Regions from separate parts of the Sodalis sp. RH20 genome, predicted to be linked through region 2. Evidence: predicted binding sites of a transcription regulator. Region 2 holds the regulator's gene; each other region holds the start of a gene.
What was found. Region 2 encodes PurR, which represses purine synthesis genes. Its sites were predicted from a motif close to CANGCAAACGTTTGCNTG; they were not measured.
Positions count from the first base shown of each region.

Region 1: the regulator PurR is predicted to act here: its motif matches at 2,126-2,143, upstream of carA (glutamine-hydrolyzing carbamoyl-phosphate synthase small subunit).
Region 3: the regulator PurR is predicted to act here: its motif matches at 2,064-2,081, upstream of ACL2XM_RS21430 (nucleobase:cation symporter-2 family protein).

Region 1 is NZ_CP178733.1:3,732,538-3,735,820, forward strand. It holds gene carB (carbamoyl-phosphate synthase large subunit) at 1-739, opposite strand, end outside; gene carA (glutamine-hydrolyzing carbamoyl-phosphate synthase small subunit) at 754-1,902, opposite strand; gene dapB (4-hydroxy-tetrahydrodipicolinate reductase) at 2,369-3,190, opposite strand.
Region 2 is NZ_CP178733.1:1,928,256-1,931,538, forward strand. It holds gene cfa (cyclopropane fatty acyl phospholipid synthase) at 1-829, opposite strand, end outside; gene purR (HTH-type transcriptional repressor PurR) at 1,275-2,291, opposite strand; gene ACL2XM_RS08975 (YnhF family membrane protein) at 2,529-2,618, shown strand; gene ACL2XM_RS08980 (NlpC/P60 family protein) at 2,682-3,283, opposite strand, start outside.
Region 3 is NZ_CP178733.1:4,699,598-4,702,880, forward strand. It holds gene recG (ATP-dependent DNA helicase RecG) at 1-1,956, shown strand, start outside; gene ACL2XM_RS21430 (nucleobase:cation symporter-2 family protein) at 2,141-3,283, shown strand, end outside.

The sequences.
Region 1 (3,283 bases), 1.8 Mb from region 2:
AATCGCCGGTATGGATGCCCATGGCGTCAATATTTTCAATCGAGCACACGATAATGCAGTTATCGTTTTTATCGCGCACCACCTCCATCTCGTACTCTTTCCAGCCAATCAGCGACTCATCGATCAGCAGCTCGGTGGTGGGTGACAGATCGAGGCCGCGTTCGCAGATTTCCTCGAACTCCTCGCGGTTGTAGGCAATGCCGCCGCCCGACCCGCCCATGGTAAACGACGGACGGATAATGCAGGGGAAACCTACGTCCGCCGCCACCGCCAGCGCCTCTTCCATATTGTGGGCAAAACCGGAGCGCGCGGTCTCAAGACCGATTTTTTTCATCGCCTTATCAAAACGCTGCCGGTCTTCCGCTTTGTCGATGGCATCGGCGGTGGCGCCAATCATGGTGACGCCAAACTCCGCCAGAACGCCTTCGCGCTCCAGGTCCAGCGCGCAGTTCAGCGCGGTTTGCCCGCCCATGGTCGGCAGGATGGCGTCGGGGCGTTCTTTTTCGATGATTTTACGCACCACTTCCCAATGGATAGGCTCGATATAAGTGGCATCCGCCATATCGGGATCGGTCATGATGGTGGCCGGGTTGGAGTTCACCAGCACCACGCGGTAGCCTTCCTCACGCAGGGCCTTGCACGCCTGCGCGCCGGAGTAATCGAACTCGCACGCCTGGCCGATGACAATCGGGCCGGCGCCCAGAATCAGGATACTGGATATATCTGTACGTTTTGGCATGGTCTTGCTCCTGATTATTTTGCCTGGGAACGGTAAGTCTTGATCAACTCGATAAAATGGTCGAACAGCGGCGCGGCGTCATGCGGGCCGGGGCTGGCTTCCGGATGCCCCTGGAAACAGAACGCCGGCTTATCCGTGCGGTGCAATCCCTGTAACGAACCGTCGAACAGCGAGGTATGCGTGACGCGCAGATTCGCCGGCAGCGTGGTTTCATCCACCGCAAAACCGTGGTTCTGGGCGGTAATCATGACCCGGTTGGCGTCAATATCCTTTACCGGGTGGTTGCCGCCGTGGTGGCCGAACTTCATTTTGACGGTCTTGGCGCCGCTGGCCAGGGCCAGCAGTTGGTGGCCGAGACAGATGCCGAAGATCGGCGTCTCGGTCTCGAGAAAGGTTTTGATGGCGGCGATGGCGTAATCGCAGGGTTCGGGATCGCCCGGGCCGTTGGCGAGGAAGATGCCGTCGGGATCCATCGCCAGGACGACGTCGGCCGGCGTCTGCGCCGGCACCACCGTCAGGCGGCAGCCGCGATCCACCAGCATACGCATGATATTGCGTTTGATGCCGAAATCGTACGCCACCACATGGTAGGGCAGCGCGTCCGGCGCGGCCGGCGCAGGCAGGCCGGCATGCAATGCCCAACTGCCCTGGGTCCAGCTGTATTGCTCGGCGGTGCTGACTTCCCTGGCCAGATCCATGCCCTTCAGTCCCGGGAATTCGCGCGCTTTTTGCAAGGCCAGCGCCGCGTCAGGCGCGTCGCCGGCGATAATGCAGCCGTTCTGGGCGCCTTTTTCGCGCAATAGGCGGGTAAGTTTGCGGGTATCGATATCGGCGATACCGACGATATTATTTTGCTTGAGGTAGTCCGACAGGGAACCGGTACTGCGAAAATTACTGGCGATAAGCGGCAAATCGCGTATGACCAACCCTTGGGCCTGGATGCGGGACGATTCTTCATCTGCTTCGTTGGTGCCGACATTGCCGATATGGGGATAAGTGAGAGTAACGATTTGGCGGGAATAGGAAGGATCGGTGAGGATTTCTTGATAGCCGGTCATCGATGTATTGAAGACCACTTCCCCCACTGCCGTTCCCGCTGCCCCAATGGCCCGACCGTGGAATTGGGTTCCGTCTTCCAGAACCAACAGCGCTGACTTTATCAAAACACCCTCCAAGGAATATTCAGTCATTGTATTTGCATATTAATTCAGATTTAACGATCTTAATCAATGCAAAAAACACCTTCAAGGTAGATTTTCGGCAAATTGGGCGCATTTTAATGATGAGCTGGTCATTTGTCCACCCCGGGCTGATGTTTTTTACTAAATAATGGCAATTAAGCCGGTTACACACCTTGAAACCGCTAAAAAGCACTCATTTAGGGCATGAGTAACCGGTTGCGTGGCCAGAAATTTGTTAAAAGGAACCGGCGCAGGCGCGAAAGCGCAATAATCAGCCCAGAATGGCAATCACCAAGAAAAATAACCGCTGAAAGCCAAACTTAAAGCCATTTGGCCTTCCATTTCCATTGAAAACGATTTTTTTAGAGATAATTCCAATAAAATAAAATTATCTCTATTTAATCAGAGTGATAAAATGGCAGACTTCAGGTGGCGCTAAAAAATAGAGTTATAAACTTGCCAGATCCAGCACATCCGCCATGGTATAAAGGCCCGCTTTCTGCGCTTTCAGCCATATTGCCGCCCTGACCGCGCCATTGGCAAAGGTCATGCGGCTGGAAGCCTTATGGGTAATCTCAATACGTTCGCCGTTATCGGCAAACATCGCGGTATGTTCGCCGACAATGTCCCCGGCGCGTATGGCGGCGAAGCCGATGGAATGGGGCACACGCTCGCCGGTATGGCCCTCGCGACTGTATACGGCGCAGTCCTTGAGGTTACGGCCCAGCGCCCCGGCGATGGTTTCCCCCATGGCAAGCGCGGTGCCAGAAGGCGCGTCCACCTTGTGACGGTGGTGCGCCTCGATGATCTCGATGTCGCAATAGTCGCCCATCACCCTGGCGGCCTTATCCAGTAATTTCAGCATAACGTTGACCCCCACGCTGAAATTAGCGGCAAAGACAATGCCGATCTGCCCGGCGGCTTGCCCGATTCGCGCCTTCTGCCCCTCGTCAAAACCGGTAGTGCCGATAATCATGCCTTTGCCATGCAGCCGACAGAATTCCATATGCGTCAGGGTGCCTTCCGGCCGGGTAAAATCGATAAAGATATCAAAGTCATCTTTAATGGCTTCCAGGCTGTCGCCGACCCTTATCCCCAACGCGCCCTGCCCGGCCAACTCCCCCGCGTCCGCGCCAATCAGGCTTGAGCCGGCGCGCTCGAGCGCCGCCCCCAGGCACGCCTGTTCCGATTGCAGTACCGCCTGGATCAGTTGGCGGCCCATACGGCCGCCCGCACCGGCGATGGCGATGCGAACTGGTGTTACGCTCATAGACACTCTCTGTTGGTTGGCATGGTAAAATCAGTTTAGGGTAACCGCCGTCCCGGATTGCCGCCAGCGGATTTCCCCTGGAATTAGCATTAT
Region 2 (3,283 bases):
CATTCATATCGGTGATATTCGAGCCGATGGTATGCAGCAGGAACAGACCGTCGCGTTTCAGGTTGCGATCGATAACGTCGAAATAGGTGGCGTAATTCTTGGGGCCTACGTGTTCGAACATGCCGACTGAAACAATACGGTCAAATTGCATATCCAGATCGCGATAGTCCTGCAGCAAAATGGTGACATCCAGTCCCTCGCAGCGCGTTTGCGCCAGCTTTTGCTGCTCGGCAGAGATAGTGACGCCCTGTACCGATACGCCATAATTCCTGGCCGCGTAGGCGGCAAGCCCGCCCCAGCCGCAGCCCACGTCCAGCAGCGTCAGGCCGGGTCGCAGCTGCAGTTTTTCGCAAATCATCTTCAGCTTATCCTGCTGGGCTTCCTCGAGGGTGGTCGCCTGTTTCCAGTAGCCGCAGGAATATTGCATATAGGGATCGAGCATCTTTTCAAACAGATCGTTACCCAAATCGTAATGTTCTTTGCCCACGATCCAGGCCCGCTTGCGCGACTGGAGGTTCATCAGCCGGGCGGCGGCAATGCGTAAGGTATCTTTTAAATGATGCGGAAGTTTATTCTCCAGACCCGCCCTGAGAACACGCTGGAAAAAAATGTCCAGCCGCTCACACTCCCACCAGCCATCCATGTAACTCTCGCCCAATCCCAAAGATCCATCCTGCAATACGCGCTTAAAAAATCCCGGATTCTTGATTCGGATATCAAATGGTCTTGAACCATTGAGTTCAATACCGGCTTCAGAGAGCAATTCATGGACGATACGGTACCAATCATTATCATGAAAGCTCAGGTCTTCAACGCACGAGGAACTCATAGCTTCTCCATCACCTTTCTTCTGCAGTGCCCCGTCAGGAAAAGCACTCACCATGCCTGCGGGCTTTATAAGAATCCACGGTTATCCGTGGTGTCTGAAGTATCACCATCAACAGAGGAATATAAAGTAAACCTTAGACTGCGACTTAGCCGGGCGCTTTATAAAAGGGTGATGTCATGTTGGAAAACACGACATACTTTTATACAAATTTATTAGACAACTCGTTATAATTGTTAACGATATTGAGTATAAGCCTGCATTTTAATTTAGACAATAGCTAACGCGCTAATGTATTTCCCATTATAACTTAATGATTTCTCGCTGAAACAATAACTCTTTGCACAGAGATCATTATATGAAAAATCTTGTGTCCGAGGCGGACGGCGCTTTACATAGCAACAGACCCTGGAGGCGCCAGCCGGTTGCCCGGGCCTGGCGCGTGGCCTTAAGCGGGGAAGGGACCGTCTGCGACCGAACGGCGTTCAATCAGCGACGGATGGACTTCGATGGTTTTGGCGTTCTCGCGTTTGCTGGTAATCCTATCGAGCAGCATGGTAAGCGCCGCCTCGCCCAAATCCTCTTTAGGCTGATGGATGGTGGTCAGCGCCGGGCTGAAAAAGCACGAATTGCGCACGTTGTCGTAGCCGATGATAGAAATATCCTCAGGTACGCTCAGGCCCATTTCATTAATGGCGCACAGTGCGCCCATGGCCATAATGTCGCCGCCGCAGAAGACCGCGGTGGGACGCGGCGTTTGCGCCAGGATTTGTTTCATCGCCAGGTAGCCGGATTCAGGCTCGAAATTGCCTTGCACAATCCAGCGGTCGTTTAACGGGATGCCGGCCTCCGCCATGGCATGCAGATAGCCGCGGTGGCGGCCGCCGCCGGTGTTGCGCGCCAGCTGTCCGGGAATGGCGCCGATGGCGCGATGGCCGCGTTTAAGCAAATATTGCGTCGCCATATAACCGCCGGCAAAGGCGTTATCGATAATGGTGTCGGTAAAATCACGGCGGGCCTCACCCCAATCCATGACCACCATGGGGATATGCTGATATTCCTCAAGCATATCCAGCAGCGTTTCGGGATACTCGGCGCACATCACCAGCAGGCCGTCGACGCGCTTTTGCGCCAGCATCGCCAGATAGGCGCGCTGTTTTTCGAGATCATTGTGCGAATTGCACAATATCAGGGTATAACCGCGAGCAAAGCAATGGTGCTCAATCGCCTCGATAATTTCGGCGAAATAGGGCGCCTCGCTGGTGCTGGCGAGCAGGCCGATGGACTTGGTGCGATTGACCTTCAGGCTGCGCGCCACGGCGCTGGGTGAATAATGCAGTTGTTTAATGGCGTCCAGCACGGCAATTTGAGTGTCTTGCGCAACAAAACGGGTTTTATTGATCACATGCGAAACGGTGGTTGTCGATACATTAGCGCGTTTTGCCACATCTTTAATGGTTGCCATGCCTTTGATACTCCCGTACGCCCTGGCTGGAATAATGTCTGTCGAAGGCGCAAGCACTTTCCGACGCTGTGGAATTAACCGTTAATTTTCGTTCATCCCGCGCCAAAGTGAAAGTGTTAAATGTGGCGGCTACAGGTTGGGAGCAAGCTTTTTCATCGCTGTTATGGCAAACTGACGATAACTGCTCTGCGGGCCGGTGGATAAGGCCGGCGCCCTGGTTTACGTTAAGGAGATAGAATGGACAGCGATTTAAAAATGTCGTTACTGACCACGGTGTTCTCGCTGCTGGTGATTATTGTCTTCAGCTTTACCGCCGTCATGAACTGACACCCTCTCGGTTCAGATATAAAAAAGAGGAGCCTTGGCTCCTCTTTTTTTTCCGGCGCGCCTTCAGCGGATATTTTTCGGCGTGACCACCCGGCGGGCGCCCACGTAATGATCCTGCCAATAATCCTCACTCAGATAGCTGATACGGATATCGCTGCCGGTGCGGGGCGACTGGATAAAGCGACCATTGCCAAGATAGACGCCGACGTGATCCGCCGCGCCGCGATTGGAAATATGGAAAAAGACCAGGTCGCCGCTTTCCAGCTCGTCTTTCTTAACCGGCGCTGCGTCGCGCAGGTGGTACATTTCGTTGGCGGTGCGCGGCATATGGATGCGTACCACATCCTTGTAGGCATAATAAATCAGGCCGCTGCAGTCAAAGCCGGTATTAGGCGACATGCCGCCCCAACGGTAAGGCTTGCCCATTTGGGAGAGGAGTTTATTCATGGCGGTAAGCTTGGCGGTCTGGTAGCGTTTCTTATGGCTCTCGCTCATCTTTATCGGCTGATCGTTGGCCAGCAGTTCTACCGCCGCCTGATCTTTTATCATCCGGTGCCGGCCGTAACCTTTTTTATAGCCTTTTTTCGGCGGAGTGAAGGAGGCTATTTTTTTCGTCGCCGTGGTTTTTGATGCCTTGGCAAGAGGGGAGGTTTTGCTTTTCTTCG
Region 3 (3,283 bases), 2.8 Mb from region 2:
CGCTACGAGGATCGCACCCGTCTCTACCCCATTGGCGATGCGCTGCCCGGCATGTTTGTCACCGTGCAGGGCGAGGTGCTGGCCTGCGATATCAGCTTTGGCCGGCGGCGCATGTTGACCTGCCGCATGCGCGACGACAGCGGCATGATGACCCTGCGGTTTTTCAACTTTAACGCCGCGATGAAAAATAGCCTGGCTCCCGGCCGGCGCGTTACCGCCTATGGCGAAATCCGCCGCGGCCAGCAGGGCGCCGAAATTATCCATCCTGAATATCATGTGCTCGGCGATCATGACGACGTCACCCTCGCGCCGTCGTTAACTCCCGTCTATCCCACCACCGAAGGCGTGCGCCAGGCGACGTTGCGCAGCCTGACAGACCAGGCGCTGACCCTGCTTGATACCTGCCCGATTGCCGAGCTGCTGCCGCCGGAGCTGAGCCGGGGCCTGATAAGCCTGCCCGACGCCCTGCGCACTCTGCACCGTCCGGCGCCGGACATTTCGCTCGCCGATCTGGAGCTGGGCAAACACCCGGCGCAACGGCGGCTGATCCTGGAGGAGCTGCTAGCCCATAATCTCAGTATGCTGGCGGTGCGGGCTGGGGTACGCAAGGAGCTGGCGCTGGCGCTGACCGCCGATCATCATCTCAAGCAGCAATTCCTTGGCCGGCTGCCCTTCGCGCCCACCGGCGCCCAGCAACGGGTGGCGACGGAAATCGAGAGCGACCTGGCTCTACCCGTGCCGATGATGCGTCTGGTGCAGGGCGACGTCGGCTCGGGTAAAACCCTGGTGGCGGCCCTGGCGGCGCTGCGAGCCATTGCCCAGGGCAAGCAGGTGGCCTTGATGGCGCCCACCGAACTGCTGGCCGAGCAGCATGCGCAAACGTTTCGCAACTGGTTTGAGCCATTGGGCATTGAGGTGGGCTGGCTGGCCGGCAAACAAAAAGGCAAGGCGCGCATTGCCCAGCAAGATGCCATCGCCGCCGGCAGGGTGGCGATGGTGGTGGGTACCCATGCCATTTTCCAGGAACAGGTGCAATTCTCGGGGCTGGCGCTGGTGATTATCGACGAGCAGCACCGCTTTGGCGTGCATCAGCGCCTGGCATTATGGGAGAAGGGCCTGGCGCAGGGGTTCCATCCCCACCAGCTCATCATGACCGCCACTCCCATCCCGCGCACGCTCGCCATGACCGCCTACGCCGATCTGGATACCTCGGTTATCGATGAGCTGCCCCCCGGCCGCACGCCCGTGACCACGGTGGCCATTCCCGACACCCGGCGCGAAGATGTCATCCAGCGGGTGCGCCAAGCCTGCTTACAGGAGCAGCGCCAGGCCTATTGGGTCTGCACCATCATCGAGGAATCCGATCTGCTGGAAGCCCAGGCGGCGCAGGCCACCTGGGAGGGGCTCGCCGCCGCCCTGCCGGAACTGACCGTCGGGATGGTGCATGGGCGCATGAAATCACAGGAAAAACAGCAGATTATGCAGGCATTCAAGGCCGGTGAGGTTCACTTGCTGGTGGCGACCACCGTTATCGAGGTCGGCGTCGATGTGCCCAACGCCAGCCTGATGATTATCGAAAACCCGGAACGCCTGGGACTGGCGCAGCTGCATCAGCTGCGCGGCCGCGTGGGGCGCGGCGCGGTGGCCTCGCACTGCGTGCTGCTCTATAAATCGCCCCTGAGCAAAACCGCGCAGCGGCGTCTACAGGTGCTGCGGGATACCAACGACGGTTTTATCATCGCGCAACAAGATCTGGAGATCCGCGGCCCCGGGGAATTGCTGGGCACGCGCCAGACCGGCAACGCGGAATTCAAAGTGGCCGATCTGCTGCGCGACCAGGCCATGATCCCGGAAGTCCAGCGGCTGGCGCGCCATATCCACCAACACTATCCCGCCGCCGCCCAGGCGCTGATTGAGCGCTGGATGCCGGAGCGCGTGCGCTATACCAACGCCTGAGCCATAAGTATTCCCTCTTGTTCCCTCCCGCCGGCATCGGCACCCGGGGCGCCGGCCTGAAATCTGCGCCGGCATTGACCTATATCAACCGGCGCGGGCGCAGGTCGCGAGCAATCGTTTGCTTTTAAAAACAGGATGATTAAAATGCCTCCTTTGCCGCCCAGGAATGTTTCCCCCCATGACCATGCCAGCCACTGACGTTGATGACGCGCCGATTCCCGTTGCCAAAAGCGAGCTGATTTATCACCTCGACGATCGTCCGCCGCTGGCGGAAACCCTGTTTGCCGCCTGCCAGCATCTGCTGGCCATGTTTGTCGCCGTGATTACGCCCGGCCTGTTAATCTGCCAGGCGCTGGGGCTCCCGGCGCAGGACACGCAGCATATTATCAGCATGTCGCTGTTTGCCTCCGGCCTGGCCTCACTGCTGCAAATCAAGACCTGGGGACCGGTGGGATCGGGCCTGCTGTCCATCCAGGGCACCAGCTTTAACTTTGTCACGCCGCTTATCATGGGCGGCCTGGCGCTGAAAAACGGCGGCGCCGATGTGCCCACGATGATGGCGGCCCTGTTCGGCACGCTGATGGTGGCGTCCTGCACGGAAATTTTATTATCCCGCGTGCTGCACCTGGCCCGGCGCATCATTACGCCGCTGGTATCGGGTATCGTGGTGATGATTATCGGCATTTCCCTGATCCAGGTCGGCCTGACTTCCATCGGCGGCGGTTTCGCCGCCATGGGCGATCATACCTTCGGCGCGCCGAAAAACCTGATGCTGGCGGGCGTGGTGCTGCTGGTCATCATCCTGCTCAATCGTCAGCGCAATCCCTATCTGCGGGTCGCCTCGCTGGTGATCGCCATGGCGGTGGGCTATCTGGCGGCCTGGATGATGGGCATGTTGCCGCAGACCGCTCCCGCGCCGGCGCAATCCATAATCATGGTGCCGACCCCGCTGTATTACGGCCTGGGTTTTGACTGGGATCTGCTTATCCCGCTGATGCTGGTATTTATGGTCACTTCGCTGGAGACCATCGGCGATATTACCGCCACCTCCGACGTCTCGGAACAGCCGGTACGCGGCCCCATCTATATGCGGCGCCTGAAAGGCGGCGTGCTGGCCAACGGCCTGAATTCAATGCTGTCGGCCGTGTTCAACACTTTCCCAAACTCCTGTTTCGGTCAAAATAACGGCGTCATCCAACTGACCGGCGTCGCCAGCCGCTATGTCGGCTTTGTGGTGTCGCTGATGCTGATTGCGCTGGGGCTGTTTCCGGTGGTCAGCGGCTTTGTACAGCATATTCCCGAGCCGGTGCTGGGCGGCGCGACCATC